Regions from separate parts of the Propionispora vibrioides genome, predicted to be linked through region 1. Evidence: riboswitches for the same ligand, from Rfam matches in the RefSeq annotation. Region 1 holds a riboswitch; each other region holds the start of a gene.
The links. A riboswitch is a leader RNA that binds a small molecule or an ion and turns the genes downstream of it on or off. The one in region 1 is predicted to bind cobalamin.
Positions count from the first base shown of each region.

Region 2: linked by a shared signal. The riboswitch ahead of BMW43_RS13695 (TonB-dependent receptor) and the one ahead of BMW43_RS14830 (TonB-dependent receptor plug domain-containing protein) in region 1 are both predicted to bind cobalamin.
Region 3: linked by a shared signal. The riboswitch ahead of cbiD (cobalt-precorrin-5B (C(1))-methyltransferase CbiD) and the one ahead of BMW43_RS14830 (TonB-dependent receptor plug domain-containing protein) in region 1 are both predicted to bind cobalamin.
Region 4: linked by a shared signal. The riboswitch ahead of BMW43_RS12665 (PepSY-associated TM helix domain-containing protein) and the one ahead of BMW43_RS14830 (TonB-dependent receptor plug domain-containing protein) in region 1 are both predicted to bind cobalamin.

Region 1 covers NZ_FODY01000020.1:53,060-60,418, forward strand. Annotated here, with positions in the region: gene BMW43_RS14825 (glycerol dehydrogenase) at 1-932, shown strand, start outside; cobalamin riboswitch at 1,027-1,207, shown strand; gene BMW43_RS14830 (TonB-dependent receptor plug domain-containing protein) at 1,364-3,271, shown strand; gene BMW43_RS14835 (sugar phosphate isomerase/epimerase family protein) at 3,344-4,306, shown strand; gene BMW43_RS14840 (ABC transporter substrate-binding protein) at 4,492-5,451, shown strand; gene BMW43_RS14845 (FecCD family ABC transporter permease) at 5,461-6,510, shown strand; gene BMW43_RS14850 (ABC transporter ATP-binding protein) at 6,507-7,359, shown strand, end outside.
Region 2 covers NZ_FODY01000018.1:3,941-11,299, forward strand. Annotated here, with positions in the region: gene BMW43_RS13685 (energy-coupling factor ABC transporter ATP-binding protein) at 1-625, opposite strand, end outside; gene BMW43_RS13690 (tryptophan transporter) at 610-1,182, opposite strand; T-box leader at 1,277-1,548, opposite strand; cobalamin riboswitch at 1,698-1,880, shown strand; gene BMW43_RS13695 (TonB-dependent receptor) at 2,031-4,265, shown strand; gene BMW43_RS13700 (PepSY-associated TM helix domain-containing protein) at 4,287-5,624, shown strand; gene BMW43_RS13705 (hypothetical protein) at 5,749-6,327, opposite strand; gene BMW43_RS13710 (spore coat protein) at 6,444-6,758, opposite strand; gene BMW43_RS13715 (hypothetical protein) at 6,770-6,997, opposite strand; gene BMW43_RS13720 (STIV orfB116 family protein) at 7,104-7,359, opposite strand, start outside.
Region 3 covers NZ_FODY01000001.1:337,108-344,466, reverse strand. Annotated here, with positions in the region: gene BMW43_RS01840 (2-oxoacid:acceptor oxidoreductase subunit alpha) at 1-639, shown strand, start outside; gene BMW43_RS01835 (thiamine pyrophosphate-dependent enzyme) at 639-1,460, shown strand; gene BMW43_RS01830 (2-oxoacid:acceptor oxidoreductase family protein) at 1,460-1,990, shown strand; cobalamin riboswitch at 2,459-2,633, shown strand; gene cbiD (cobalt-precorrin-5B (C(1))-methyltransferase CbiD) at 2,716-3,816, shown strand; gene cbiE (precorrin-6y C5,15-methyltransferase (decarboxylating) subunit CbiE) at 3,801-4,427, shown strand; gene cbiT (precorrin-6Y C5,15-methyltransferase (decarboxylating) subunit CbiT) at 4,424-5,020, shown strand; gene cobM (precorrin-4 C(11)-methyltransferase) at 5,040-5,801, shown strand; gene BMW43_RS01805 (cobalt-precorrin 5A hydrolase) at 5,792-6,844, shown strand; gene cobJ (precorrin-3B C(17)-methyltransferase) at 6,880-7,359, shown strand, end outside.
Region 4 covers NZ_FODY01000015.1:70,876-78,234, forward strand. Annotated here, with positions in the region: gene BMW43_RS12655 (N-acetylmuramoyl-L-alanine amidase) at 1-587, opposite strand, end outside; gene BMW43_RS12660 (transglycosylase domain-containing protein) at 900-1,703, shown strand; gene BMW43_RS12665 (PepSY-associated TM helix domain-containing protein) at 1,815-3,251, opposite strand; cobalamin riboswitch at 3,267-3,440, opposite strand; gene rpsI (30S ribosomal protein S9) at 3,604-3,996, opposite strand; gene rplM (50S ribosomal protein L13) at 4,020-4,460, opposite strand; gene BMW43_RS12680 (PTS system mannose/fructose/sorbose family transporter subunit IID) at 4,938-5,768, opposite strand; gene BMW43_RS12685 (PTS mannose/fructose/sorbose/N-acetylgalactosamine transporter subunit IIC) at 5,785-6,582, opposite strand; gene BMW43_RS12690 (PTS sugar transporter subunit IIB) at 6,635-7,138, opposite strand; gene BMW43_RS12695 (PTS sugar transporter subunit IIA) at 7,141-7,359, opposite strand, start outside.

The sequences.
Region 1 (7,359 bases):
GCTCGTTGGAAACCTTTCGGGGCGAATGTTCGAAGGCTGAAATTGACAGACTGGTTGGCATCACGGAACGGCTTGGCGCTAATGTGATTGTCGGAGTCGGCGGCGGCAAAGCGCTGGATGTGGCTAAGGCAGTAGCTTATTACGCCAAGCTGCCGGTGGCGATTGTACCTACCATTGCTGCCACCGATGCACCCTGTAGTGCTTTGTCGGTTATTTATTCCGAACAGGGAGTCTTTGAGTCCTATCTGGTTCTGCCCAGAAATCCGGATTTGGTATTGGTGGATACGTCAATTATCGCCAAGGCGCCGATCCGCTTGTTTGTGTCCGGCATGGGTGACGCGCTGGCCACCTGGTTTGAGGCTGAGGCCTGCAGCAAAGCTCCGGCGCTTAATTTACCAGGCGGCTTGTCCACTGCGGCGGCGTTATGCCTGGCGCGGCTATGCTTTGATACTTTGCTGGACTATGGCTTTCCGGCCAAGCTGGCAGTGGAGAAGGGCGTCGTTACGGAGGCAGTGGAAAAGGTTGTAGAAGCCAATACTTTACTCAGTGGTCTGGGGTTTGAAAGCTCCGGGCTGGCGGCAGCGCATGCCGTACACAACGGGTTTACCCTGTTACCGGAAACTCATGCGATGTATCATGGTGAGAAGGTTGCTTTCGGCACGCTGGTGCAACTGGTAATGGAAAATAGAAAGACCGAAGAAATCGAGCGGGTTATAAAGTTTTGCATCGAGGTTGGGCTGCCGGTCACCTTGGCGGACATCGGCGTAAAACAAGTTTCCGATGAGAGAATCTACCAAGTGGCAGAAGCAGTTTGTGCCGGCGGCGAAACGGTGCATAATGAGCCCTTTGCCGTTACTGTCGACGGAGTCTATGCAGCCATTCTGGCGGCCGATGCGTGGGGCAAGCATTGCCTGAAAGAGTGGCGGAACTGAGCTTTTACAATAGTATACAGTATTTCACACCTGAACCGTTTGACATCGTTACCGTAATGTGCTATTTTTAACACGAAAGTTATAAATAGTACAAACTACATAGTAAGAAACAGGTGCCGTAAGGCTTAATAGGGAAGTCCGGTGTAATGCCGGCGCGGTCCCGCCACTGTAATGAGGAGCAAGGCCAAAAAAATGCCACTGGGATGAAAATCCTGGGAAGGTTTGGCTGCGCGATGATTCAGAGCCAGGAGAACTGCCTGTTTGACAATCACCGTTTGACCCACGAGCGATGGGAAGGGGATTTTAGATGCAGGTCTTTCGTTTTCATCTATCATCCCGGCTACATATGTGCCGGGATTTTTGATTGAGCGGCCCTATTTTCTAAGTCCTTCCCGCTCGCGTGGAGGACTTATTTTATTGGGGGGAAAACATTGAAAAGGAAAGGAAAACACAGTAAAGCCGTGCTCTGTGCCTTGCTCAGCAGCGCCGTTCTCTGCCAAATCCCGGGAATATCCTGGGCGGAAGGCGAGGATAACCAGTTTGATTTTGATCCCATCGTAGTAACAGCTACCAAGACACCGGTAAAGCTTTCAGAATCTAATGCCAACCTGACGGTGATTACCCGTAAGGATATTGAAGAACAGCATTACTCTGATTTATCGGAAGCCTTACGGAATGTACCCGGTGTAACCATCAATAATTTCGGTACAGGTATTGGTTATGAAGCGTCGAACATGCTGCGAATTAACGGTTCCGATAAAATCGTTGTATTAGTTGACGGTGTCAGAGTGGATGCGGCAGGGGTTAATTTTGCTGCCGCCGCATACGGCAATCTGGATAATGTGGAAAGAATTGAAATACTAAAAGGAGCCGCCGCCTCTCTATATGGGGCAAATGCCAAAGGCGGGGTTATTCAGATTATTACGCGAAAGGCTGAGGAAAACAAAAGTACGCTGACCTATACCGGCGGCAGCTATGATAAGGAAAACTATGCTTTCATGAATCAAGGCAAATCAGGCGATTACAGTTGGGTTGTTACCAGCCAGAAGGATATCATGGGAGATTATAGGGATGCTAACGGCACTACGGTTCCAGAGCACCGTAATGCAGAGACCACAACCTTTAAACTGACTAAGGCGATTAATGAAAAGTCGGACATAACCTTTGACTATCAGAAGTATCAGTCGGACTATATGTATTCGGGAACGAATTATTATCTAAGCCAGCGTAATCCGGGGAATATGGATAATTACAATTGGAAATTGATTTATAATAATCAATTAACGGACAATCTAAAAAACCGGCTGACTTTTTATAATGGTGTATATGATAATACGTTCCAAACCAATGATCCCTATTGGGGAATGGGTATAGGTACATCCTGGACAAAAGTAAAAACTATGCGGTTGCAGGACGAGTTTACTCAAACCTTTGCCGACAATCACACCGTTACCGGTGGTTTTGAATATTCACGGGACAAAGTGGTTTCCAGCGGGAATAAAAAGATCAGCAATTCTGCCTACTATGTTCAGGATGAGTGGGATTTGGACCGGCGATGGAAGCTGACTTCCGGCATCCGCTATGATGACAGTACGCAATACGGTTCCAATACTTCGCCACACGTCAATATCGGATATAAAGCCAGCGATGAGACAAATTACTATATTTCTTATAATAAATATTTTATTGTGCCGACCCCTTATCAAGTGTTTAATGACACTTACGGCAATTATAATTTGAAAGCGGAAAAAGGTGACAATCTGGAACTTGGTGTGAATCATCAATTAAGTGATACGTTGAGCACCGCATTTCATCTATTCAGAAGAGATTCCAGCAATGCCGTAGGGTTTGACATGAGTTCATATAAGTACGTTAATTTTGATGAAAAAGCTCATGGCTGGGACATTCAGTTAAACAAAAAGTTGACGGAGCAATTGAGTACATATATCGGTTATACTCACACTACTATCGATCCTACGGTTGAACGGTCGCAAAATGTAGATGGCTGTATTCCCAAAGGATACTGGAATGTAGGAGTAGATTATCGTCAGGAAAAATACGATGTTCATTTGCAGGGCCGTGGTGTGTTTGATAAACCAGGTCCGCAAAATAGTGCTGCTTATAGCAACTATTTTCCTGAAAACACCTATTGGGTATGGGATTTGGCCTTGAACTATAAAATAACCCCCAATACAAAAACCTTTTTGCGGGTTAATAATTTGTTAGATAAGTTCTATGCAGAACAGTCCTATGCCAGATCCGACTATGGCGGTAGTCCTGGTGAATGGTATACCAGCCCTGGCCGCAACTATCAACTCGGAGTTCAATATCAATTCTAAGCAACAGAGGAAAGAGAGAAGATGCCTGATGCCGGGGATCTTCTCTCGTAATTTTATTTTTGTGAGGAAGTCATGCTGCAACTTGTAAACTTATCCAACTACCAAACTGATTTAGATTTAATCAGCCATAGCGCCACCTGTCTTCGTCTGTTTCTGGAACGGAATCAGCTCGACGGTTTGGAGCTTATGCTCTGCGATGCCTGGGACAGCCGTATTCACCGGCCGGAATGGGTTTATGGCGTGCATTTGCGGTTTTGGCCCTATTGGCTGGATTTTTGGCGGGGCGATACGAAGGCTCTGGCGAAAAGTTTTAAGAATGAGGCAGAAATCAAAGCCTGCTATGGTGGTTTACACCGGGAAGATTGGCTTCAACTGTACCGGGAGAATATCCGCGCCGCCGGGCAGACTGGTGCCCGGTATGCGGTGTTTCATGTCAGTCATACTGCTCCAAGCGAAGCATTCGACTGGAACTTTCGATATAATGATTGCGAAGTAGTGGAGGCGGCTCTGGAAGTATTGAATAGTCTGGTCCAAGAAATACCGGAGCATATGACGTTGCTCCTGGAAAATCTTTGGTGGCCGGGAATGACTCTCACCAACAGGGATTTGACGGCCCGGCTTTTGGAAGGAATTGCCCATCCCAGAGTGGGCATTATGCTGGATACCGGTCACTTGATGAATACCAATCCGGCATTGACAACGGAAGAAGAGGGCGTGGCCTATATTATCGACACAGTAAAGGCACTGGGCAAATATAAAGAACGCATCAAAGGCATTCATCTGCACCGTTCCCTATCAGGGGAATATGTAAGGCGAAGCAGGCAAAAGCTAAAGACGGAATATACCATGGCGGAAACTATGAGCCATGTTTTGCGAATTGATGAGCATCTGCCGTTTAGCAGTCCGGCAGTCCGGCAACTCATTCAATATATACAGCCGGAGTATGTGGTGCATGAATTTATCCAGACTTCGCTGCAAGACTGGAGCGAGAAAATAACTCAGCAGCAGCAGGCCTTAGGCGTGTCTTCGAGCTAACGGAATGATCCATGGCGAGGTTTTTTTGCGCCAGGCGGATTATACCCCAAAGGGGCACGCGAATTTTTGCAGGAATAGCGGCCCCTATTCCAAAAAAAAATGTAATGAAGTATGGCATAAAAAGCGCCGTCAGGGAGCGTTTTGGATAGTTTGAAGATACGCCTTAGCGTAAGGAGGTAACCTTTTTGAAACAAAGATGGCTGAGCGTCTTATTCATATGGATGCTGCTGATGGCGTTGCTGAGCGGCTGCGGCCATGGCGCCGGGCAACAGCAGCCGGTGGCGGAAGATTATACGGTGACCGACAGTCAGGGGCACCCTCTGCAGTTAACCCATAAACCGCAGCGCATTGTTTCTCTGACGCTGGGAACCGACGAAATCATCACCGGACTGGTACCGGCGAACAGGATTGCCGCCCTGACTCATTTAGCGGAGGATGCGAGTATATCGAATATTGTGGAGCAGGCCGGAACGGTTCCGCATAAAATACGGGCCGAGGCGGAAACGGTGATTGCGCTGAACCCTGATCTGGTTTTGGTGGCCGACTGGCTGCCGGCCGATTTACCCCAGACGCTGCGTGATGCGGGTATACCTGTATACGTCTATAAAACTCCTCACACGATTAAGGAAGTGGAACAAACCATTACTGTCATCGCTCAGGTCGTGGGGGAAGCAGAGCAAGGCAGACAACTGGTCCGGACGATGGAGGAAAAACTGGCCGAGGTCCGGCGAAAACTGGACCCTGTACAAGCCGGGCAGGAGAAAGTCGTTGCCAAGCTGACGGCGGCCGGGGCAACCGGCGGGAAGGACAGTACGTTTGCCGATATCTGTGAGCAGGCCAGAACGGTCAGTGCGGCAGTAAAAGCCGGGCTTGGACCCTATGATATGATGACCAAGGAGCAACTGGTTGCTTCCCGGCCTGATGTTTTGCTGCTGCCGACCTGGGACTATCAAGGGAAAGCAAATCAGGAGACTTCGCGGACGGATATCATGAGCGATCCGGGACTGCAGAGTGTTCCTGCCGTACAAACAGACAGGCTGGAAGTCATTCCCGAACGGTATCTCAGTTGTACCTCCCAGTATATTGTATTTGGCGTTGAAGGAGTGGCCAAAGCGGCTTATCCGGATTATATGAATACCAAGTGAGGCTGATTAATGAACATATTACATAAATTAAGAGGCAAGTTCCTGCTTTTTACCGTGCTGTCTGTCGCCTTGCTGAGCACGGTAGGCTGGTCATTGATGACCGGACAGGTGACGGTGCCGGCCGATAGCGTGCTGGCAATTGCCGGACAGCAACTGGCGCTTCCTGTCGGTCAGGTTGCAATGCCTACGGCGGAACAGACCGCCGTTGTTTGGCATATCCGGCTGCCGCGGGTTCTGGTGGGAATCTTGGCCGGTGCCGCTTTGGCGGTGTCCGGTGCTGTTTTGCAGGGGATCTTTAATAATCCCCTGGCCGATCCGGGGATTATCGGAGTTTCCAGCGGAGCCGCTCTGGGGGCGGTGAGTGCCATCGCGCTGGGCTTGACTTCGCTAAACATCTTTTACATGCCCGTATGTGCCTTGCTGGGAGCTCTCCTGGCTGTCGGGCTTATCGTGCTGCTGGCGCTGCGTCAGGGGAAGCTGTCGCCGGCGATGCTGCTCCTGGGTGGGGTGGCGATCAGTATGCTGCTGGGTGCCGTGACGTCGGCTATATTGACAGTACTCAATGAGCAGCGGGTCAGAGAGTTTTTGTTCTGGCTGGTCGGCGGTCTGGACTACCGCCGCTGGGAGCATGTTTATATGGCTGCCGGGCCGGTGGTGTTGGGCATTATCGTCCTGTGCTGTATGGCGCGGCAGTTAAACGTTCTGATTCTAGGGGAACAGGAAGCCCGTGCGGTGGGAATGCCTGTGGCCAGGCTGCGCCTGACTTTTTTACTGCTGTCTTCGGTGACTACGGCCGCCGCCGTATGTGTAACGGGTACGATTGGATTTGTCGGCCTCTTGGTTCCCCATGTGATGCGGCTGTTGGCGGGACCGGAGCATCGTGTGCTTTTGCCGGCCTGTGCACTGGCCGGCGGCTTGTTTCTTGTGTTTTGTGACACCCTGGGCAGGGTTATTGTGCCAGCATTGGAGATTCGGGTAGGAATCATGACTGCTTTGGTCGGTGCGCCTTATTTTTTGTATTTGCTGTATAAGGCGCAACAAAAGGGAGGTCTGTCATGATGCAGGAGTCGGCTACGATCATTGATATCCGTCATATTCAGGTGGGTTACGGTCAAAAGACGGTAATCGGCGACGTGACGCTTACGGCAGGACCTGGAGAGCTTATTGGCATCCTTGGTCCTAACGGGTCGGGCAAAAGTACGCTATTGAAAAGTTTATGTGGTCTGTTGCCCTACAGTAAAGGTGAGGTGCTTTTATTTGGTAGACCGCTGCTGTCGATGAGCGAACGGGATAGAGCGCGCCAGGTGGCTTATATGCAGCAGGAAGTGCAGGTTTCCTTCGGGATAACGGCGCTGGATGCCGTGCTGACCGGCCGCTACCCTTATCTGCACTGGTGGCAGAATGAAAGCCCGGCCGACTACGCGATTGCCCGGCAATATATGTCCTTTGCCGGTGTGGGCGACCTGGCTCAGCGACCATTACATGAGCTGTCGGGGGGAGAACGGCAGCGGGTTATGCTGGCGAAAGCACTGGCTCAGGAAACGCCGCTGCTGTTTCTTGACGAACCGACTGCCAGTCTTGACCTTTCTTATCAGGAGGAAATATTCCGTTATTGTCAGCAAATTTGCCGGGAGGGCAAGACCGTACTTATCGTCGTTCATGACATCCGGCTGGCAGCTAAATTCTGTTCCCGGCTGATTCTGCTGTCGGCAGGCGGGATATTGTCCGATGGCCCTCCTTCCCAAGTGGTAACACCGGAGCATTTATATCAGGCTTTTGGGCTGCAGTCAGCCGTGTACGAGAACTATATCAGCGGCCAATTGGATATTCATACCTATGATAGGAGAAGTGCCGGACAACCCGGTAAGGCGATACATGTAATTGGCGGCGGCGGTACGATTGGCACCA
Region 2 (7,359 bases), on a different contig from region 1:
GCAATACCTGCGCCAGGTCATGCTCCACCACCAGAATAGTCAGCCCTTGTTCCCGGTTCAGCCGGTGCAAGAGCCGGTATAAACCGGCCGTTCCTTCCGGGTCCAGCGCGGAAGCCGGTTCATCCAGCACCAGAATTTGCGGTTTAGTGGCCAGCACCGAGGCAATGGCCAGCCGCTGCTTTTGTCCGCCGGATAAATCCGCTGTCCGCCGGCTTTCCTGCCCGGTCAGCCCTACCAGAACCAGTGCCTCTTTCACCCTTACGGCAATATCCGCCTGTTTCATCCCGCGGTTCTCCAGAGCAAAGGCGACTTCCTCCTCGACCGTCAAGGCCACCAGCTGGCTTTCATAATCCTGCATAACCAGCCCCACCTTTTCGGCAATCTCGCAAATCCCCAAATCGGTGGTCTTATCCTGTCCGAGCCTTACCTGTCCCGCCATAGCGCCCCCATAGTAGAGCGGTACGGCTCCGGCCACTGCCAGGCACAGCGTCGTTTTGCCGCTGCCGTTAAAGCCGGTCAGTACCGCAAAATCCCCCGGGGCAATACGGAGCGACACATTCTCCAAGGATTGTTTAGCAGCCTTGGGATACAGATAACTCAGACCGTCAATTACGATTTCGGACATGACGCGCCTCCCTTGGCCTCGAACAGCCGTTGCGCCGGGAAATACAGCAGTTGTGTGATTAACGTATTGATGGCGGCCGTCACAAATACCACCGGCAGCATACCATACAGATAGGCCTCCAGCGGCAGCGACAGCACCACCTTCAAAATGCCGGTAAACACCAGCCCGCTCGTTACGGTGCTCAAGAAGCCGGTTACAGCCGGCCGGATGTTTAACGAACCAAGTTTGCGTTCAGCCAAGGCACTGACCAGCAGGGTGCAAACGACGGCTCCCGCCAGTTCGCTGACCAGATTTCCGTAAGGAAAGGCCGACTTGGAAAAAGGAATATTAACCGCACCGGCTACCAGCCCGATGCCGATCGCCTGCCCCAGGTTAGGGCGGATCAGGTTTATCGCAATGCAGTACATGGCAATGGTCCAGTTGGGAGTCACCCCGGCAATACCCGGTGTAACCATCTTCAAAATGGCGCCAATAGCCAATAGCAGTGAAGTGACAGCCACCCAGCGATACTTTCCTCCCTTGGCCTCATAATGGATAAGTTCCGGTTTCTGTTCCATTTCCCATTCCCCCTTCGATGTATTGTCCGGCCCGGCCGGTTAACAGTAACAGTTTGCCATAAAGAAAAAACAAAAAACCCCTCATCACTACGACTGTAGGGACGAGAGGTTGTGCTAACTCACGCGGTACCACCCTGATTGGCCATATAACTATAGCCCGCTCACGCTAAGATACGAGACAACACTGTCTGATATCCTCTTTCCTGCTATAACGGCGAAAGACTCCGGCAGCGCCTACCCCAGCCTGGCTGGATCGGGCTGCACCTCACAGGTCCATTCGACATACCGAACAGTGCCAAACTCTCACTACCATTGGCTCGCTGCAACCTTCGCATTATGTGTACTCTTCCTGATCATAGGCGATCAACATATGTGTTTTCATACAGTATACGCTGTTTACAAGAGAAATGTCAATAGCCGTTGCCCTCCCTTAGAGTATGCATTTTTTGTCGAACCAGGCATTGACAACAGGAAAAACAACTGATACGATAACCCATAGTGAATAGCCAAAAATTTCATATCGTATTGAAACAGGTGTCCGAAAGGACTTAATAGGGAAGTCTGATGTAAAGTCAGCGCGGTCCCGCCACTGTATCAGGGAGCAAATTCGCAATTATGTCACTGGGGCGACAGCCTTGGGAAGGCGCGAAGGAGCAATGAACTGGAGCCAGGAGAACTGCCTGTTTAGCAATCACCGTTTGACCTGCGAGCGATGGGAAGGGGATTTACTTATTGTGAATATGAACAATGAGCTTTTCTTTGCGTGGGAAAAGCTCATTTTTATTTGCTTCCGGTCAAAGGTATGTTTGCTTTTATTTCAAAATTAACAGAGGAATGGGAGAGAACAGATGAATTTTACTACAAAAAGATTCGGAATTATGCTGCTGACCTGTATGACAATAGCCACATCGGTGCAAGCAGCTCCTTCGGAGGCAACTTCGGCGGAACCGGTGGCAACCGAAAGCAGCCAGGAGGCGGCAGAACAAACGGCAACAACAGCATCAGACCAAGTTCCGGAATATACCTTTGACGACTTTATCGTTACAGCAACCAGAGTCGCCGAAAGACTCAAAAATGTGCCGGCCAATGTGACGGTCATCACTGCGGAAGATTTAAAGAAGCGCAATGTTTTTAGTTTACGGGAAGCTTTGCAAAATGAAGTCGGCCTGTATGTAAAACCTACGGCAGAAACAAAGGATGCCTTGTCGATACGCGGCTTCAGCAGCGGCAATATTCTTGTCCTGTACAACGGCCAACAGATAAATACCTCTTTTGACAGCAGTGTAGCCTGGGATTCTTTCCCCATCAGCGACGTGGAAAGAATTGAAATTGTCCGGGGAGCCGGCTCCTCGCTCTACGGCGGCCATGCGGTTGCCGGCGTTATCAATATTATCACCAAAAAACCGAATCCGGCCACTGGTGAAGTAAAGACCGATCTGACCCTGTCAACAGGCAGCAACAATACCTGGCAGCGGGGAATTAGAATTGGCGGCAGCGCCAACGATAAGCTTTCCTTCAGCACCGGTTATGAAAAACGCTCCACCGACGGCTATGCCGGCTATTATTCCACGGCCAGCGGCAGCGCCTCAGGTACGGCTTCTGCAAGCGTAACACTGCCCAAGCTTAGTAACGGCAGCTACATAATTGGCGGCCGCGGCGAAAAAAGCAAACTCAGTGAGAATTACTTTATCGACCTGAATTACATACTGGATACAAGTAAAACAATCTCCTACTCATATATGCATAATAACTACCAGTATTCCTACAACAATCCCTTCACCTACGCTTATGATAGCAACGGCAATCCCATCTTCGGCGGCACCGTCTTAACCCAGGACAATACATATGTGACCTTGAAACCTTCCGCTTATCTGGGATATGTTGGTGAAAGAGATCAGGATCTTCACAGACTCAAATACGAAGATACAGAAAATAAGATCACTGTCGGGCTGGGTCTGTCCGATGTGACAAAAGAAGGTTACAGTTCTGCCAGTTCTTCCGCCAACTCAATCAACTGGACAGGCAGCGGCACCCTGGCGCTGTATCCCAGCAAAAATTATAATCTGGATGCCCAAAAAACCTGGGATTTCAGCCGCCATACCATCGTCTCCGGCTTTAGTTGGATAAAGGAAAAAATGACTTACAGTTCCTACGAGCTGAGTCACTGGCGCGACTGGAGCACAACGGGGGCTTTAACCACCCAAAGCGAAGGTTCCACCAACTCCTGGGCTATTTTCACCCAGGATGAATATGCCGTATCCGACCGCTGGACCATGTATACCGGGCTTCGCCTGGATCAGTACAATAAAGAAGGCGGCTACTGCATAGTCAGCAGTACCAGACAGGATTATCCCTCCGCCGAATTTACCGAACTGAGCCCAAAAATAGCTTTTTCATATGCTCAAAATGATCGGACCAAATATTACGCCAGTTACGGTCACTCCTTCAATCCCCCGACAATCTATAAGTTATACCGCCGAGCCGGAACTTCCATGAGTTCCATACAAGCCAATCCCGATCTAAAGCCGGAGACCTCAAACACCTTTGAAATCGGCATGAAGCAACAAATGGACCAGAAAACCTCACTGGGCGTTACTGTGTTCCGGGTTAAAACTGAAGACAAAATTGCTAAGGCAACCAAAAATTCGGTTACCGCTTACTACAATATGGACAGCGGTATGGCTAAAGGCATTGAATTTGAACTGAAGAGCAAGATGACCCCAACCTGGTCCTCCTATCTTAACTATACCTTTGAAAGCGGTGAAAATACATCCAGCGGCCAAACAACCCGCAACTGGGATATTCCCAAGCATTTACTGCATGCCGGTGTGGAATATAGCAAAAACAAAATAAACTGGTTAACCGATGTACAATATGTCAGTGAACGGCAAAGCCCGGATCTGTCTACCGGCGAATATACTTCCGAAGATGCTTTCTTTGTGGTAAATACCTCGCTGAATTACAAAGTGAATGACCAGTCTACCCTGCAATTTGGTATTCAGAATCTGTTCAACCGCAAATTTTACGCTTCGGAAGCAACCAGCGGCAGAACCTATAGTCTAAGCATGAATTATTCGCTCTAACCGCATCGGAGATATGAGTTTATGAAATATGTTTACAGCATCCACCGCTGGGGCAGTCTGCTCTGCGCCTTCTTTTTCCTAATGCTTTGTCTGACAGGGCTGCCACTTTTATTCAAGGAAGAAATTAGCGAGTGGAATCAACTGCAGCCACCGGAAAAGCCGCAGTCCCTAAGCTATGGCACACTTTGGCAAGGACTGGAGCAAGGCATTCAGACAATACACTCAGCGTACCCGGAAAAAAGAATCAAGGCTGTTTCCGCTAAGGCAGACAGGGGTGATCTTCTCTTTCGTCTGCAAGACTTGAATAATAACTCGCACCTGTCGGCCTCCGGAGCAGAAACGGAACAGCAGGTTGCCTACCAGGTAGGGACACAGATGCTAACCGATCAAAGCGGCATCGCGCTTAAATATCCTGCCCTTCAGGCTTTCCTGCAGTTTATGAGCACATTACACGTACGCCTGGGCTTAGGTAAAGGAGGTATGCTATTTTTAGGCTGCTTCTGCCTCTTAAGCTGTCTTTCCCTGATATCAGGATTTTGGCTTTATGCCCCGCTGATAAAAAAACTTCCGGCGGGAATGATCAGACGCCATTCCCGCCGCACGCTCTGGTCCGACTGGCATAAATTCACAGGGCTAGCCGCCGGGATGTGGGCTCTGGTATTATGCCTGAGCGGGGTGATGATCGTCCTATTTTCCCTGGGGTACAGCTCCTACCTCATGGCGGCACGCAGTGAAGCAGCACAGCAGCTGCCGGCTTACCGTCAAAACCAGATAACAGTGCCACCCTGGACAGCACTGCAGACAGCCAACCAGGCCTTAGACAATGAAGTCGTTATCTTTCTCAAAATGCCGGAACCAAAGAGCAATCTATATACCCTCTATATCAAGCCGCTAGCGGCAGGGCCTGACGACTTTATGGGACAACCCCTGTTTGTTGCTGCGTCTGCCGGCGAAAAAAGCGGCCCTGCGGCCTGTTTTCGCAAGCCGCTTCCCTGGTATTTGCCGGTTACCGCCGTGTTTGTCAATTTGCATACTCACAATCACGCTTTACTAGTGACGAAAATCATTTGGTCAGTTTATATTCTCATTACCATGGCTATGATTATCTCCGGCATCTATGTCTGGCTGACCCGTTGGAAAAATACCGTCTATCGGCAGGAAAACCCCACCGCACCACCTAACCTGCTAAAATCCGGTTGGGTTCTCCTGTCCATGTTCGGCCTTCTCCCTTTGGGAGGACTCGTTATATCGCTATACGGCGGCTATTTTGAAATGGCCGGCACCCTGGCTCTGTTTCTGCCACTGTTACTTTTTGCCATGGTGTGGTATAAGAACAAAATCAATGCTGACTCTCCATAAGTTTATTACAAACAAATTGCTGCCTTACTGCGGCATAACAAAACTCTCATCCCTACGGAATGAGAGTCTTTGTTATGCCTGCCTGTTAATCGAGACCGCAAGCAGGCCTTTTAATTGTCATTGTCTACAAATAGGTCATAACTTTTTGGTTGGCATCATCCATTGCCTGATTCAGCGCCTTGGTGATCGGATCTTTAAAACCGGTATAACCAAGCACCGCTTTATTTTCAGACAACCCAGTCACCTGGAAGGAAGTAACTTTATCTTGCCCGGCATTATAGAATTTATAGCGCAGCTTTGTCTTGGTCACCACTTTATTCTGAAAGTAACTGAGATGTCTGGTCGTAATCAGTTCCGAAATCTCCATGGCAATGACATAATCGGCATTTGTCTGCTTAGCCACTGCCGCTAGAACGTCCTTGTCAGGCAGTTCCATGTTGGAGACATCATAGCCTGCCTCATTTAACACCTTTTGTACTTCCACTGAAGGAATCCGGTGAAAATTTTGATTGGAGTATTGTTCAGTATATTTGCCGTTAACGATTTCCTCTACATACCCCGCCTTCTCCTCGGTTGAATTAAAGTACGGCACAATCGCGATATTGTATACCTTTTGCGAATCGGGAGTTTCCTGGGCCAATACGGTGTTTCCCATAACAAGAGCGAGTAAACAAAAAACTGTTAGAAGAACGATTTTTTTCATCATAACACTCCATTCAAGATTAAAATTTGATTATATCTTGAATTTCCAGGCATATTTTGTCGAAATAGGTACCTACCATAACAAAACCTGTCCAATAGTTGGACAGGTTTTGTTGGTTATATTCTATGCTGATGCTCGGATGGCAGTACTTGCATCGAATGAGTTACTACGGTTTGCAATTGCTGATTGGTTTCATCATAAGGATTTATCCAGCCTTTATGCAGCATCAGGTTAAGCAGCTGCCCGTGTCCCGTTAACATTTCAGAACCAAACTCGCTAAATAACTGTCTGACCTCAGGAGTTATAGCCACTACAGCAGCCGAAAAATAAGCATTGGCCGTCCCGGCTGCACTTACCGCCGCCATATAGGCCATAGTCTGGTCTGATGCCGTGTCACCTACGGAAAATATCGACCCTATTAACGATGCCATGGTATTCACCTCTACTGAACAGTATTTTGTTGGATATTGGGAACCATATTGTTTTCGGCAATAAACTCCTGCAGCCTGGCTATTCGTATCTCGGTTGCCTTAATTCCTACCTGGGTTACACTTTTCAGGTCCTCATCCTTCATGTTTATTAAACTGGTTTTAGCCATGGACAGGGCATGCATTTCGCCTTCCAGACTTTTAGTTAACGCCAGGACTTCAATAGCAGCAAGTTGTCTCATCGGGCAATCTCCCTCCTTTATGGATATCCTTCCCCAAAATATAAAAATCATCCTTTAAGGTAATTTGGCAGCGGGCAATAAAAAGCCGTCTTACGACGGCCATGTACTAAGAAATGCGCGATAGCAGTTGAAATTGATAACCGATTTTTTCAATCTCAGCCTTGGTAAGGACTACGCCTTCCGGCGATCGGCGGTTCAGCTTAAACACCAGGGCATCCTGCCCCGCTGCTTGCTGAAAATTAATCCGGTTAAAACAAATCTTTCGATTAAATAATTCGGTCAATAGCTCTGCCGTAGCCTCATGTCCTACGGCCGAAACAATCTCCGGCGCATCTTGCACCAGATCCCGGGCTTCCTGCAAA
Region 3 (7,359 bases), on a different contig from region 1:
TTGTTGTTGGATGAGGTAATTGGTCATATGCGGGAGCGGGTCGAATTGCCAGAGTTGTCCGAAGTGGAAGTTGTTAACCGGAAAAAGCCGACTGTTTCTCCCGACGAGTATCGGGCTTACAAGCCGGACGAAGACGGAGTTCCGCCAATGGCGCCGTTTGGAGAAGGGTATTTTTACCATGTGACGGGCCTGGTGCATAATTATGAAGGACAGCCTTCCCAGTCCGCCGCCGTGACTGATGAACTGGTCCGCCGGCTGCATACGAAAATCGAACGGGCTCAGGCGGAGCTTACCTTGTACACCGAGCATTTTCTGGAAGATGCCGAAGTCATTGTCGTCGCTTATGGTGGCTCGTCCCGGGCCGCTATTGCCGCAGTTAAGGCGGCCCGCAAACAAGGTGTGAAAGCCGGTTTGCTTAAGCTGATTACTCTATGGCCGTTTCCGGCTGCCTTACTGCAACAGAAGGCGCAAAAGACCAAGAAAATCATCGTGCCTGAAATGAATTACGGACAGTTGGCCTGTGAGATTGAACGGTATGTAAAGCAGGAAAAAGTGGTATCGGTTACTAAAGTAGACGGGACTTTCTTCAGTCCCGATGATATTTTGCGGCCGATCCTGGCGGCAGGGGGGCTGGAATAATGGCTGATATAGAAAAATACTTGCGTAAATCCGCTTTGCCGCACATTTGGTGTCCGGGCTGCGGCAACGGTATTTTGCTGACGGCTATTTTGCGGGCCATTGACAAGCTGCAGTTGGATCAGCAGAAGACCATTATTGTATCGGGCATTGGCTGTTCTTCCCGTGCCTCGGGTTATATGAATTTCAACACGGTTCATACTGCCCATGGCAGGGCGCTGACGGTTGCTACGGGTATTAAAATGGCCAATCCCGAACTGGAGGTTATTGTAATTACCGGCGACGGTGATTGCACTGCCATTGGGGGCAATCATTTCATTCATGCCGCCAGACGTAATATAGGTCTTACCACGATTGTCTTTAATAACAGCATTTACGGTATGACTGGCGGCCAGTCTTCGCCGTTGACTCCTATCGATAGCCGGTCTACGACGGCGCCGTTCGGTCATATGGAACGGTCCTTTGATATTGCCCAGTTGGCTATTGCAGCCGGTGCCACCTATGTGGCGCGGGGAAGCGCGTACCATGCCGCCATGTTGACAGATCTCATTGTCAAAGGGATTGAGAATAAAGGGTTCTCCGTGATTGACGGTATAACCCAGTGTCCGATCGGTTATGGCCGGAAAAACAAAATGCCTACGGCGGCAGCCATGCTGCTATGGCAGCGTGACCATGCCGTTATGGTGAAGGCCGCGGCCAAGATGACGCCGGAAGCAATGACCGGCAAGTTTGTTATCGGTGAGCTCTACCATTCGCCCACGGCGGAATATACGGCGGAGTATGCCAGATTGGTGGCACGGCTGCAGGAAGGGGGCAGGGCGTAATGCTGGAAATCAGTTTAAGTGGTACCGGCGGACAAGGGTTGATTCTGGCCGGCATCATTTTAGCGGAGGCCGCCATTCTTGACGGAAAACAGGCCATACAGACCCAGTCGTACGGACCGGAAGCCCGTGGCGGAGCAAGTAAGGCCGAAGTCATTATCAGTGAAGAAGAGATTGATTATCCCAAGGTATTGGCGCCGGATATTCTGTTGGTGATGAGCCAGGAAGCCTGCAACAAGTATGCCGGTATTCTAAAGAAAAACGGCAAACTGCTGGCGGATTCCACGCTGGTAAAGGAAATCTCCGGCCGTGAGGCCGAAGTGATTGACTTGCCGATTACCAGGACAGCCCGCGAGGAACTGGGCAATGCCATGTTTGCCAATATCATTGCACTCGGGGCGCTGGTGGCCGCGACCGGCGCGGTTAGTGAAGAGTCTTTAACCAAGGCTGTACTGGCCCGGGTGCCGCGCGGTACGGAAGAAAAAAATCAAAAAGCCCTGGCTTTGGGTAAACAGTTATATGCCCAGCGGTAGCTATTCGGAGGGAAACGTTCAGGCAAGGTTGAACGTTTCCTTTTTACATCCGGTCTGTCTGTATAATCTGGCTCTGTTAGGGAACCATTGATGTAATGAGCCTGTCGGTCTGGCGGAAAAGGGTTCGTCAGGCTGTGTACGTGCTCAGGAATAATAAACAGTGTCTTAACGGACCGGCCAAGCAGGAAAACAAGGCGCCGGGGTGGAATAAGATAAAATAAGACAAAATTTGCAAGGGAACCGCTGATAGGTAACCACTGATTAATTCACGCTGCGCGTCCTGACGGATCTTTTTCCGCCTGGCTACGTCAGCAAAACCTTGCCATAGGGGCCGCTATTCCTGCGGTTTTACTTCTTTGCCAGACGAAAAAATCTCTCGCCAGGCCGGCAGGTTCATTTAATCAGTGGTTACCTAGAATGAGTGATTTCCCGGTGTTGCAGGATGGTTTCAGACGATATTGCCGTAGCTGAATAAGGAAGGAAATAGGTGCTTGTCATGCTTAAAAGGGAATGCCGGTGAAATTCCGGAGCGGTCCCGCCACTGTGATGGGGAGTATATTCGCGTTAGCCACTGGGATAACCGGGAAGGTGCGGGTATGTGTTGATCCGAAGTCAGGAGACCTGCCTATTTTAACACGCACCGTTATGACCTACGAAAGATGGGCAGGTGGGTAAAATCTACATTGTGTTGCTTTTTACCCCTTTGTCACAGGGGGTTTTTTAGTTTGTCCAAGCAAATGCGAACAGGGATTACCACAGGTACCTGTGCGGCCGCGGCAGCCAAGGCCGCTGTGTCAGCCTGGCGCGGGCAGCCGGTGGAACAGGTTGTTGTATTATCGCCGCAGCAAAAGCCTATCGCCGTTGTCATTGCCGGCAGCAGCAGAACCGAACGGGGCGGCAAAGCAGCGGTTGTGAAGGATGCCGGTGACGATCCCGATATTACTAATGGCGTTACAATTGAGGCGGCAGTGGAAGTGGCGGAAGGCGCGGATATTGTTTTACGAGCGGGGAGCGGCGTGGGAACGGTTACGCTGCCCGGCTTGTCCGTGCCTGTCGGTGAACCGGCCATTAATCCGGGGCCGCGCCAGATGATTCTGTCGGCTGTCCGGGACGCTCTGCCACCGGGCTGGGGCGCAGTTGTCACCGTATCCATTCCCGGCGGTGAAGCGTTGGCGGCCCGTACTTTGAATCCCGTGCTGGGAATTGCCGGCGGACTGTCGATTATCGGTACAACCGGGATTGTGGAGCCCATGTCGGAAGAGGCGTTTAAAAATTCTTTAGCGCCTCAAATCAGTGTGGTTAAGGCGCTCGGCTATGATACGGTGATCTTTGCGCCGGGCAAAATCGGCCAGGACATTGCGATAAAACAATGCGGTCTGCCGGCCGAGCAGATTGTGCAAACCAGCAATTTTATCGGCTTCATGTTAGAACAGGCCGTTCGGTACGGGATGAAGCAGGTCTTGCTGTTTGGACATTTGGGCAAGATTTGCAAAGTGGCGGCTGGCATTTTTCACACTCATAACCGTATGGCCGACGGACGCATGGAGACACTGGCGGCTTATGCTGCTGCGTTAGGGGCGTCACAGCAGACGGTGCAGGCCATTTTGCGGTGCGCCACCACCGAGGCCGCGCTGCCGATCATTGAAAACGCCGGCTTGCGGCAAGTATATGCAGTGCTGGCGGAGAGGGCCACTCACCGGGCTATGCGGTATGTGTTTCAGGACCTGGAAGTGGGAACGGTTATTGTCACGCTGCAGGGAGCTATATTGGGCATGGATGCAGGTGCTGTCAAGATAGGAGAGAAGTTAGGGTGGAACATAAAATAATTGTGGTAGGTATCGGCCCCGGCTCGGCGGACTATCTGCTGCCGGTTGCCAAGCGAACCATTGAGCAGGCCCGCGTTCTGGTGGGCGGCAAACGGGCGCTGGAAACGCTGGCGCCGGCCGGTGTGAAAAGCAAAGTCATTGACGGCGATATTGCCGGCGTGTTGTCTTATATAGAAGCGGAACTGACTGCGCAGGATGTGGTTGTCATGGTGTCCGGTGATCCGGGGTTTTACAGCTTGTTGCCGGCGATTCGCCGCCAGTTTCCCCAAGGGTGCATCGAAGTGATTCCCGGCATCAGTTCCCTGCAACTGGCATTTGCCCGTACAGGCGATTATTGGCAGGATGCCACACTGATCAGCCTGCATGGGCGCAAAGCGGATGAAACAGGGCTGGCTTACCGGTGTGATAAAAAACTGGGGATTTTAACAGACAGTGAAAACAATTCCTGCACCATCGCCCGGCACTTGCTCCGGGCCGGCTGGCCGGCTGCCACGCCGGCAGTCGTTTGCCTGGCGCTATCCTATGAGAATGAACAGGTTGTTACGGCTACCTTAGAGGAGTTAAGTAACAGGGAAGGATATTCACATTGTGTGATGGTGGTGAAAGCATGACCTATCATGTGGGAATCAGCGACGACCGGTTCATCCGGGGCAATATTCCGATGACAAAAGCCGAGATCAGGATACTTGTACTGGCGCGGGCGAAAATCAATCCCGGCGATACGGTGATTGATATTGGAGCCGGAACCGGTTCGCTGTCGGTTGAAGCGGCCCTGCAAAGCGGCTCCGGCGAGGTATATGCGATTGAGCGGGAGCCGGAGGGCATTGAACTGATCAAGCAGAACGCGGCCCGGTTTGCGGCGGTGGTCCGGCCGATAGCGGGGGCGGCGCCGGAAGCCCTGCAGGGGTTACCGCAGGCCGATGTGATTTTGATCGGTGGCAGCGGCGGGAAGCTGGAGGCTATTTTAACCGAGGCCTGGCAACTGCTGAAACCGGGCGGCCGGCTGGTTGTCACCGCTGTGACCGTGGAAACGCTGCAGCGGGCGCTGGCCTTTCTGGACAGTTGTCCGGAATTTTCCGTGGAAACCATCTGCGCCCAGGTGACAAGGCTGCGTAAAGTCGCATCCAGCCATATGATGCAGGCTCTTAATCCCATTTATATTATCGCGGCTGAGGCGAACGTAAAAAGCGCAGGTAGCGTGTAGAGATACAGGAGGAATGGATATGCAGGTTTGGTTTGTCGGTGCAGGTCCGGGCGATCCGGAACTGATTACGGTTAAAGGGCAGCGGTTGGTCAGTGAGGCCGATGTGATCATTTATGCCGGCTCACTGGTCAATCCGGCGTTGCTGTCGCTGGCTAAGCAGGGGGCCAGCATTTATAACAGCGCGAAGATGACCTTGCCGGAAGTGATTGAGGTTATGGTCAAGGCTGTGGCCGAACAAAAAAAGGTGGTCCGTTTACATACCGGCGACCCCAGTATTTACGGGGCGATTAAAGAACAGATGGACGCGCTGGTTAAGCACAATATTGCCTATGAGGTAATACCGGGAGTCAGCTCGTTTTTGGCTACGGCGGCGGCGCTGAAATGTGAATACACCTTGCCGGAGGTCTCTCAGACCGTCATTGTGACAAGGCTGGAAGGCCGGACCCCGGTACCGGATAAGGAGAAACTTGTCAGCCTGGCTGCCCATAATGCTACCATGTGCATCTTTTTAAGTGTGCACATGATGGATACGGTGGTCAAAGAACTGGTCGACGGCGGCTATTCGCCGGACACGCCGGTGGCCATTGTGCAAAAGGCTTCCTGGCCGGAGCAAAAAATATTTCGCGGCACACTGGCCACCATTGCCGGAACGGTGGCGGCGGAAGGCATTGACCGGACGGCCATGATTGTGGTGGGCCATTGCCTAGGCAGTGATTACGCGCTGTCCCGGCTATATGCTCCGGAGTTTGGGCACATGTACCGTGATGCCTCATGCGATTAGCGGCGATAGCGGTAACGAAAAGAGGGGGCGCTTTAGCGGCACGCCTGGCCCGGGAACTGCCCGGAACGGTTACGGTATATGTGAAAGCGGGACGGGCTGCGGTAGACGGGGCGGAAGAGTTTGATTCGCTGGGAGAATTGATAGGCCGGATTTTTGACCGCTATGAGGGATTGATTTTTATCATGGCTACGGGAATTGTAGTTCGCGTCATTGCGCCCCATATCCGGGATAAAAGGCATGATCCGGCCGTGGTCGTGCTGGGCGATGACGGTCACCATGTGATTAGTTTGCTGTCGGGCCATTTGGGCGGCGCTAATGCTCTGACCATTCAGATCAGCCGGACGATTGGTGCTGAGGCGGTGATTACCACCGCGACCGATCTGGCGCAGCGGCCGGCGCCGGATGTACTGGCTAAACAACTGGATTTTGCCCTGGAACCGTTCGCTCAGTTAAAAACCGTTAACGCCGTCATCGCCAATGACGGTGTGGTAAAATATTTTTTGGATGATACGCTGCCCGGTCAGGCAGCTATCCGTACGGCTGCAGCGGAACTGGGCATCTGTTGGGAGTCTCTGGCGCAGTTGGCGCAGCCCATGGATGCTGCGGTTATTCTCAGCGATAAGTTGTGGAACGCGCCGGTACCTCATATTTATATCCGGCCGCCTGTGCTGGCCGTCGGAGTTGGCTGCCGCCGGGGAACGACGGCGCAGGAGATTAGGCAGGCCATTGAACAGGTGCTGACCGAGAACGGACGAAGCCTGTGCAGTATCGCTGTCCTTGGCAGCAGTGTGGTGAAGGCCGATGAGGCAGGGCTACTGGAAACCGGTACTGCTTTGCAGGTACCTTTGCGTTTTTTTAATAATGATGAATTGCAGGATACGATTGATCAACAGGGACTGGGAATTTCAAGTTTTGTCAAACAGGAGATAGGAGTGGGAAATGTATGCGAAGCGGCAGCTTTACTGGCGGGACAGAGCGACAAACTGCTGGTGCACAAACAGAAAATCGGACGGGTAACGGTGGCGCTTGCCTTAAGCAAGTAGCGGTTATCGGTATCGGTCCGGGCAATCTCGCCGACATGAGCCTGCGGGCCAGGGAAGCGATTCTGGCGGCAGAGACCATCGTCGGCTATGATACGTATATTGAATTGATTCAGGACCTGCTTGCCGGCAAGCAAGTGGTCAGTACCGGCATGATGCAGGAGATTGACCGCTGCAAAGCTGCGGTGGAGATCGCTATGACCGGGAAGCAGGTTGCCGTCATTTCCAGCGGCGATCCGGGAATTTATGGCATGGCCGGTCTGGTGCTCGAACTGGCCGCCCAATATCCGGCCGACGTACGGCCCCAGGTAACGGTCATTCCGGGAATCAGCGCCGTGGGCGCCGCCGCTGCCGCCTTGGGAGCGCCGCTCATGCATGACTTTGCCGTCATCAGCCTGAGTGATTTGCTGACTCCCTGGGATGTGATCAAGAAGCGGGCCGAAATGGCCGGCGCCGGTGATTTTGTTGTGGCTATCTACAACCCCAAAAGCTCCAAACGGGTCACGCAAATTGAAGAG
Region 4 (7,359 bases), on a different contig from region 1:
AGCACGCCAGGTACCTTAATCGCGTTGAGAATAAGAATGTGCATATCCTGCTTAGCCTGGCGACGGTTGCCGGGAGGAAAATTCTTTAACGCCTGCTGCATGGTCTCGGCAATTTGCTTATTGACTTCGAATTTAGGACTGTAAAACACCTGGGCTCCGGACTGCTCAGGCCCTTTGATCGCATTGCAATGGATACTGACAAACAGCTCCGGCTTCGCCTTTTCAATTAGCTCGATCCGGGTCAGAAGATCATTCCGTTTACCGCCCTTGCCACGGGTGTAGTAGTCAATATCCTCCTGCCGGCTCATAAACACAGTAGCCCCGTTTTTCTCCAGCAAGGCTGTCACCTTCCCGGCAATGGCCAGAGTGACTTCCTTTTCGACCACGCCATAACCGCTGGCGCCGGTATCAATGCCGCCATGCCCCGGATCTATGGCGATCTGCCTTCCCCGCAAACTTTCCAGGCTGACATTTTCCAGCGAATCGGCCGCTAAAAAACGGATAGCCAAATAATTAAGCACCAGCACAGCCGCACCAAACAACAAAAGCGGCTGCCAGTTTTTCCGCTTTAAGGACAAAATCCACATGCTCACCCTCCATCCCCAATAACCAGCCAGTTCTCCCTATCATCATACTCACCGGGGCGTCGGGCTATGCGTAGTTTAGCCACATATGGCCAAAAAGGGATAAGTAGAGTAAAATAATAGCAGAAACCTATCAGTACCTTGTCAATCCTAAAACTGTAAGAATAATGGCGAGGCTATTTTTCGCGAGACAAGGCGGAGGAAGGAGGCATACCGTTAGTATGCCGGCTGACGACAACGAAGGCTTGCGGAAAATAGACCGTCATTATTCACAGGATTAGGGTTGATAAGGTACTAGCTTAAGTAGGAGGATATATGCGCAAAGGTCGATTTTTCCTGTTTCTTCTGATTCTGTTCCTAGCCTCCTTCTGGTGGGCCGGCGGCGCCAACGTGGTTTCCGTCCTGCCGCCAACGAAAGGATTGGTCTCCGAACAAGTATCACAGCAGGTATCACAAATGAAGGATGCCGCCATAACAGCCGATGCACCGGGACTATGGCGCAGACTATACCGGCTGGCGGCATTGAAAAGCGCCGTCCGCGATAAACTGGACACAACGAATTATGTCCCGCTCAATCAGATTCCCCTTACTATGCAACAAGCCATCATTGCCGTGGAAGACAACCGGTTTTACCAGCATGTAGGGCTTGATGTGGAGGGAATCCTGCGGGCCATGCTGGTCAATATGCAGGCCGGTGCCATTGCTGAAGGGGGCAGTACCATCACCCAGCAATTGGTGAAGAATCTTTTTCTTTCCCATGAACAGACTATGGGCCGCAAGCTGGAAGAAGCACTCCTGTCATTAGATATGGAGCTTCGCTACTCAAAAGATGAAATTTTGGAAATGTATCTGAACACCATCTATTTCGGTTCAGGCAATTACGGTCTCGGTCAGGCCAGCCAGGAATATTTCGGTAAAAAGCCGGCTGAACTGAATCTGGCCGAATGCAGCATGCTGGCCGGGTTGCCCAATGCTCCCTCGCTGAATTCGCCATACGTCAATTTTGCGGCAGCCAAAAGAAGACAGGCCATTGTCTTAGGCGCCATGGTCAAACACAATTACCTCGGGCCGGATACAGCCCAGGAAGCCAAACTGCAACCCATTGTCCTGGCAAAATAGAAAAACAATGCCGGTATTATTCTTAAAGCTGGAATCAGTGTAATATCACTGTTCCAGCTTTTTTCTGTTTACCTATATAAATCTGATTGAAAAATTTGCAGTAAGTATCAATTAGGCGTTCCCTTGGGAATTTCTTTCCCGCCATAAGAAAATACTTAGCAAGGCTACAGCCAGCCAGGCAATGGTGCCGGCAAATTCCCCCACTGTTCCGTATAGGGGAAGAACCAGGCCCAGCAGACTCAAGCCGGCCAGAATGCCCGGCCATTTCCAGGTTGATGCTGTCGGCCGGTTGAGCGATGGCGTGGCAACAGAAGAGCGTTCTATTTTTTCACCTTTCCTGAGCCACCCCAGCAGACCGGAGAGAATAACAAAAATGAGCGCGATATCCAGAAGAGCCCATAGAATCTTTAAAATAAGCAGTTCGTGATTGTGGATGTGCAGTTTCAGCATATAGCCGGCAAAAAACAAATAATCCGGTAAAGGTTTGGTGAAATATTGCGGCTCCATACCTTTTCTGTCCGGGATAAAAACAAGCTGCCCCAGAAAGTCCAGCGGATTCTCTGTCGCCGGTGTAATGTAGAAAATATAAGCCGCCGGCGATTGCCTTCTATCCGGTAAATCAAGCGAAAGGATCACATCGTCAGGAAAGGCTTCCATTACAAAAGTTTTGGCTTCAGCCAGGGAAAGATGTTTTCCCGCCGCCGGAGCTGACTGCCAATAGTCCTTCACCGCCGTCTTCGAATCCTGAATATACAAACCGTAGCTGAGTGAAAAAATAACAATAACAACGCCGCTAAAACATAAAATAATTGCCCAAACAGCCGTTGCAATGCCCAAAAACTTGTGCCAGCCAAACCACCGCTCCCGCCAACTGCGCTTGCCAATAAGGGCAAAGGGGCTTCGCCTCATAAACGGCCCGTAAAGCACGCAGCCGGACACAACCGAGACCAGGCTCAAAAAGCACATGAAGCCTAAAAACACCATCCCGCCCTTGCCCATACCAAGATACATATGCAGACGATGCATCTCATGCATGAATTCAGCCAGCCAGGGATATTTTACTTTCTCCTGATGCCAGGGCTGCAGGGTATGGTCTGACGGATAATAGGCAAGCTGCTCGCCGCCCATGCTTAACCGGGCAGCGACCGGCTTGTTGCTGTCTTTGTCCTGAACCCGAAATAGTATTCTTCCCTCATCGGGCTGAACCGAAATACTTCGTATCGACTTGCCGGAATAGCCTTCCTTCACTAATTTTTCCCCGGCGTCTACTTCCCTCCAGATTTGCCCGTAATCTGAGGCGGGATGCATATTTTCTTTGTCTAAAAGATTAAAATCATGGATTTCCGTCTTAAATAATAACGGCAGCCCGGTAAGACAAAGCAATAGAAAGAACAGCAGGCAAATGAAACCAATCCAGCGGTGAATTTTATACCAATAACGCATAATTTTTCCTCCTGACTTGAAAATAAAAAAGAGCCTTTTCCGCACACATATGCAAAGAAAAAGGCTCATGCAAAAACTGCAAACAAACCAAATCCCCCTCCCCATCACTCGCAGGTCATAGCGGCGATTGTTGAACAGGCAGTTCTCCTGACTCAGGTTCCTCGTCGGCTCACACCTTCCCAGAAATATATCCAGTGGCATCTTGTGAGCGACTCCCCTTACAGTGGCGGGACCGTGCCGGCTTGTACCGGCTTCTCTATTAAGCGCAATTGCACCTGTTCCAAATCTGTTATTTTTCTCGCTTACTATACTGCACTTTTTCTGAAATGTCAATTGGTACTTCATTAAGTATTCTTTATGCAGTAAAATTGTTGAAAAATAACAGCTTAACCTATTCCGGCAAATAGAAAAAGACCCGCACCAACCAGAGTTGATGCGGGTCTTGCTTTGAATAAAATTAACGTTTCGAGAACTGCGATGCTTTACGGGCTTTCTTAAGACCGTATTTGCGGCGTTCTTTTTCACGGGGGTCACGAGTCAGGAAGCCTGCTTGTTTCAAAGACGGGCGGTACTCGAGATCCACTCTAAGTAAAGCACGGGAAATGCCGTGGCGAATGGCGCCTGCCTGTCCGGAAGGACCGCCACCCTCTACCTTAGCCAATACATCATACTTACCAATCGTTTCAGTAAGATTTAATGGCTGTTTTACAATCAGTTCAAGAGTTTTTAAACCAAAATATTCAACAAGCGGACGGCCGTTGATAATCACGTTGCCTTCTCCCGGAACCAGACGAACTCTGGCAACCGAAGTTTTTCTGCGGCCTGTGCCGTAGTAGCTAACTAATGCCATACTCATGTTCCTCCTTTCCGGTATTATCTAATATCAAGTTCCAGTACTTCCGGTTGTTGAGCGGCATGCGGATGCTCAGCACCTTTGTACACGTTCAATTTACGGTACATTTGACGTCCCAGGCTATTCTTCGGCAACATGCCTTTAATAGCGATTTCCAGGACTCTTTCCGGCTTTTCAGCCAGCATTTTTCCGGCAGTGGTGAAGGTAGTACCTCCTGGATAACCGGAATGACGGAAATATGTTTTTTGGATCAATTTTTTACCGGTAAACGCTACCTTAGCTGCGTTTACTATGATGACATGATCTCCTGTATCAACATGCGGAGTAAAAGTCGGTTTATGTTTTCCGCGAAGAATTTTGGCTACTTCAGCGGCTAATCTACCTACAGTCTTGCCTTCAGCATCTACAACATACCATTTACGTTCTACGTTGGCTGCGTTTGCCATAAATGTTGTTTTCATAGTATCCCTCCTTGTTGCAAAAGTTACGGGTTGGTTAGATTCTGAACCTGAATTCCGGGGCTAATGGAATACATGGCATAAATCTCATAAAAACATTTTAATCAATCTGACTGGTAAAGTCAAGGATTATCGAGGGATAATTTGCATTTTTTATCAGAAATGCTCTTTCTTCTTGGGAAAATGAAACATTAATACTATTCGACATGAATACCATTAATGTTTCTCCTGTGCAATTAGTACCTGGTCAACATTAATCCAATGAATACTGGCGGTCTATTTTCCCCACCGTTTCGTTGTCGTCAGTCAACATACTAACGGTATGCCTCCTCCCCTCACCTCGCGCTGCGAAAAATAGCCTCGCCATTCTCTTACTGTTTTAAGACCGCCGACACTAGTATAACAAGTTTTTGAGCGGCTCTCGTTATCGAAAGCCGCTCAAAGATGAAACTTCCCTCATGACGCTCCATAAGTGCTCATTTATAATATATTAAACAAACCTCCGACAACGCCGACTACAACCATCAACATAATGATTCGGACCGATGTCCATTTCTTTTGCAGCAAACCATACACACCCATCGTAGCGGCCAGCGGCAGAATATGGGGCAATATCGCGTCAAACAGGCTTTTCTGCAGCGAGAACTCCGCCCCCGAAGTGGTGATGGTCAGACCGCAGGTCACTTTAACATAGTTTACGATCAGTCCGCCCATAACCATGCAGCCCATGATAGAGGCACCCTTGAGCAGTTTATTCAGTATCCCTCGCTCGAGGAAATCCATGATGGCATCACTGCCCGCATGATAGCCAAACATAAAGTTTCCCACGGAGAGAATGTAGGTGATGGCGAACATGACCACCGCGTAAATTACTGCACCCCATATATTTCCGGTCCCGGAACGGGTGATATCAATACACAATGCCAGAAGAATCGGAATCAGAACGCCCTGATAGATAGTATCGCCGATGCCCGCCAACGGACCCATCAAGGAGGTTTTTATATTGGTGATAAACTCGTTCGGAATCTCCTTGCCCATTGCCTTTTCTTCTTCCAGCGAAATGGCCAGGCCGAGAATACAAGAACCGAACTCAGGATGGACGTTAAAAAATTCCATTTGGCGCGTCATCAGATCAATCTGCTTTGCTTTATTATTCGGATACAGATATTTCACAACCGGGAGGAATGTATGGGCACACGCCATCCCCATCATACGTTCGTAATTATAGCAGGTTTGAACCCAAGTTTCCCAAATCAGGGCGGCTCGGATCAGAGCGTTTTTTGGAATTAGCTTCTGTTCGTTGTTAACCATGCTGTCCCACCTCTCTTCAGTCATCGTCCGGATCGTAGTCCGGATCGTAGTTCTCGGAGGATGCACCGCCAGCCGATGCTGCCGCCGGAGTCATATTACCAGTTACCTGAATATAGAGGATCGCCGCCAACAGTCCAAGGATACCCTGCTCAATCAAGGTCAGCCCGGAAACTGTGGCAATCATAAATCCTAGGAACAGGAAGATACGCGCTTCACCTTTGAAGATATACTGCAAGGTAATCGCAATACCAAGGGCAGGCATCAATCCGCCGATAATCTGGAAGATTTGCAGCGGCTTTCCTGCACACATTTCAATAAAGGATTGAATATAATTTGCACCGAAGTAAGCCGCAAGTGTACAGGGAATAACACATATCACCGCGGAGAAGATCTGCGGGAGGATTATATTTGACAGGTATAGCCGATTAAACTTCCCCTCGGCAACCCACCGGTCACCCAGGTGAACAAAAACAGAGTCAATGGTCATACGCAAATACCATACAATCGTACCTAATAGTCCAAGCGGAACTGCAATCGCCAGTGCCGTGTTTGCATCGAGATGGCCGGTGATTGCATACGCAGTACCCAGAACGCCGGCCAGTGCCATATCCGCAGGCATCGAACCGCCGGCGGAAATAAAGCCTAAATACACCAGATTGATTGTGCCGCCAACGACAGCACCGGTAACCGGATCCCCAAGAATCCAACCGGTTAGGAATCCGCAAACCAACGGCCTTTGCAGTGTCCATAAACCCACAAAAGGCAGATTGGCTTCGGCCAGCCAGTACAGGATGCCGCACAAAATTGCCGTCATTAAAGTCATAGCTTCCTCATCCTTCCTTCTTGCTTTTTTTTCTTACAAACTCTCACAGACCAAAGTTTTCCTTAGCTTTTTTGAGCGCGCCGTCAATTTCGACGACACCCTGCTCGGGAACAAGTTGATAGTACACACGCACGCCGGCTTTCTTGAGCTCTTCACAGGCGAGCACCTCGTCCGGACTGAGCGCAACGTTGTTGATAAACGGCTGCCGTTCGCCACGGATACCGGCACCTCCCAGATTCACCTCCTTCAGCGGAACACCTGCCTTAACTAATCGGTTGAAGGTAATCGGAGTTTTGGCCAGGATAATGATCCGCTCGCCCTCCACGCCGGGAACCATCAGCTTTTCCGCCGCCTTTTCAACACCATAGACAATTACCTTGGTGCCGACCGGTGCCAATGCCTTAACCACCCGCACATTGAAAGCGTCCTTTACTACCTCGTCGTCCACAATCATGATGCGATTACCTTGCATTGTCGGCGTCCATGCAGTCACCACTTCACCATGAATCAGGCGGTCGTCTACGCGAGCCAATACCACATTTCTCATACTTAATCCTCCTCCTCTTCTTCTTCCGTCGACTCCTCCAAAATTTTCCCAACATCTGCAAAGCTGCCCTCTGCTGCTGCAATCGTGGCCTCACAGATATCTTGTGCCGTTACATCTTCCCTGTCACGCATCAGCAAAGCTGTCATGAGCATCGCGAGGTTGATTCCCGTAATGTGGAATATATGATGCTCACGTGTCAACGATACAACTGCGTTAAACGG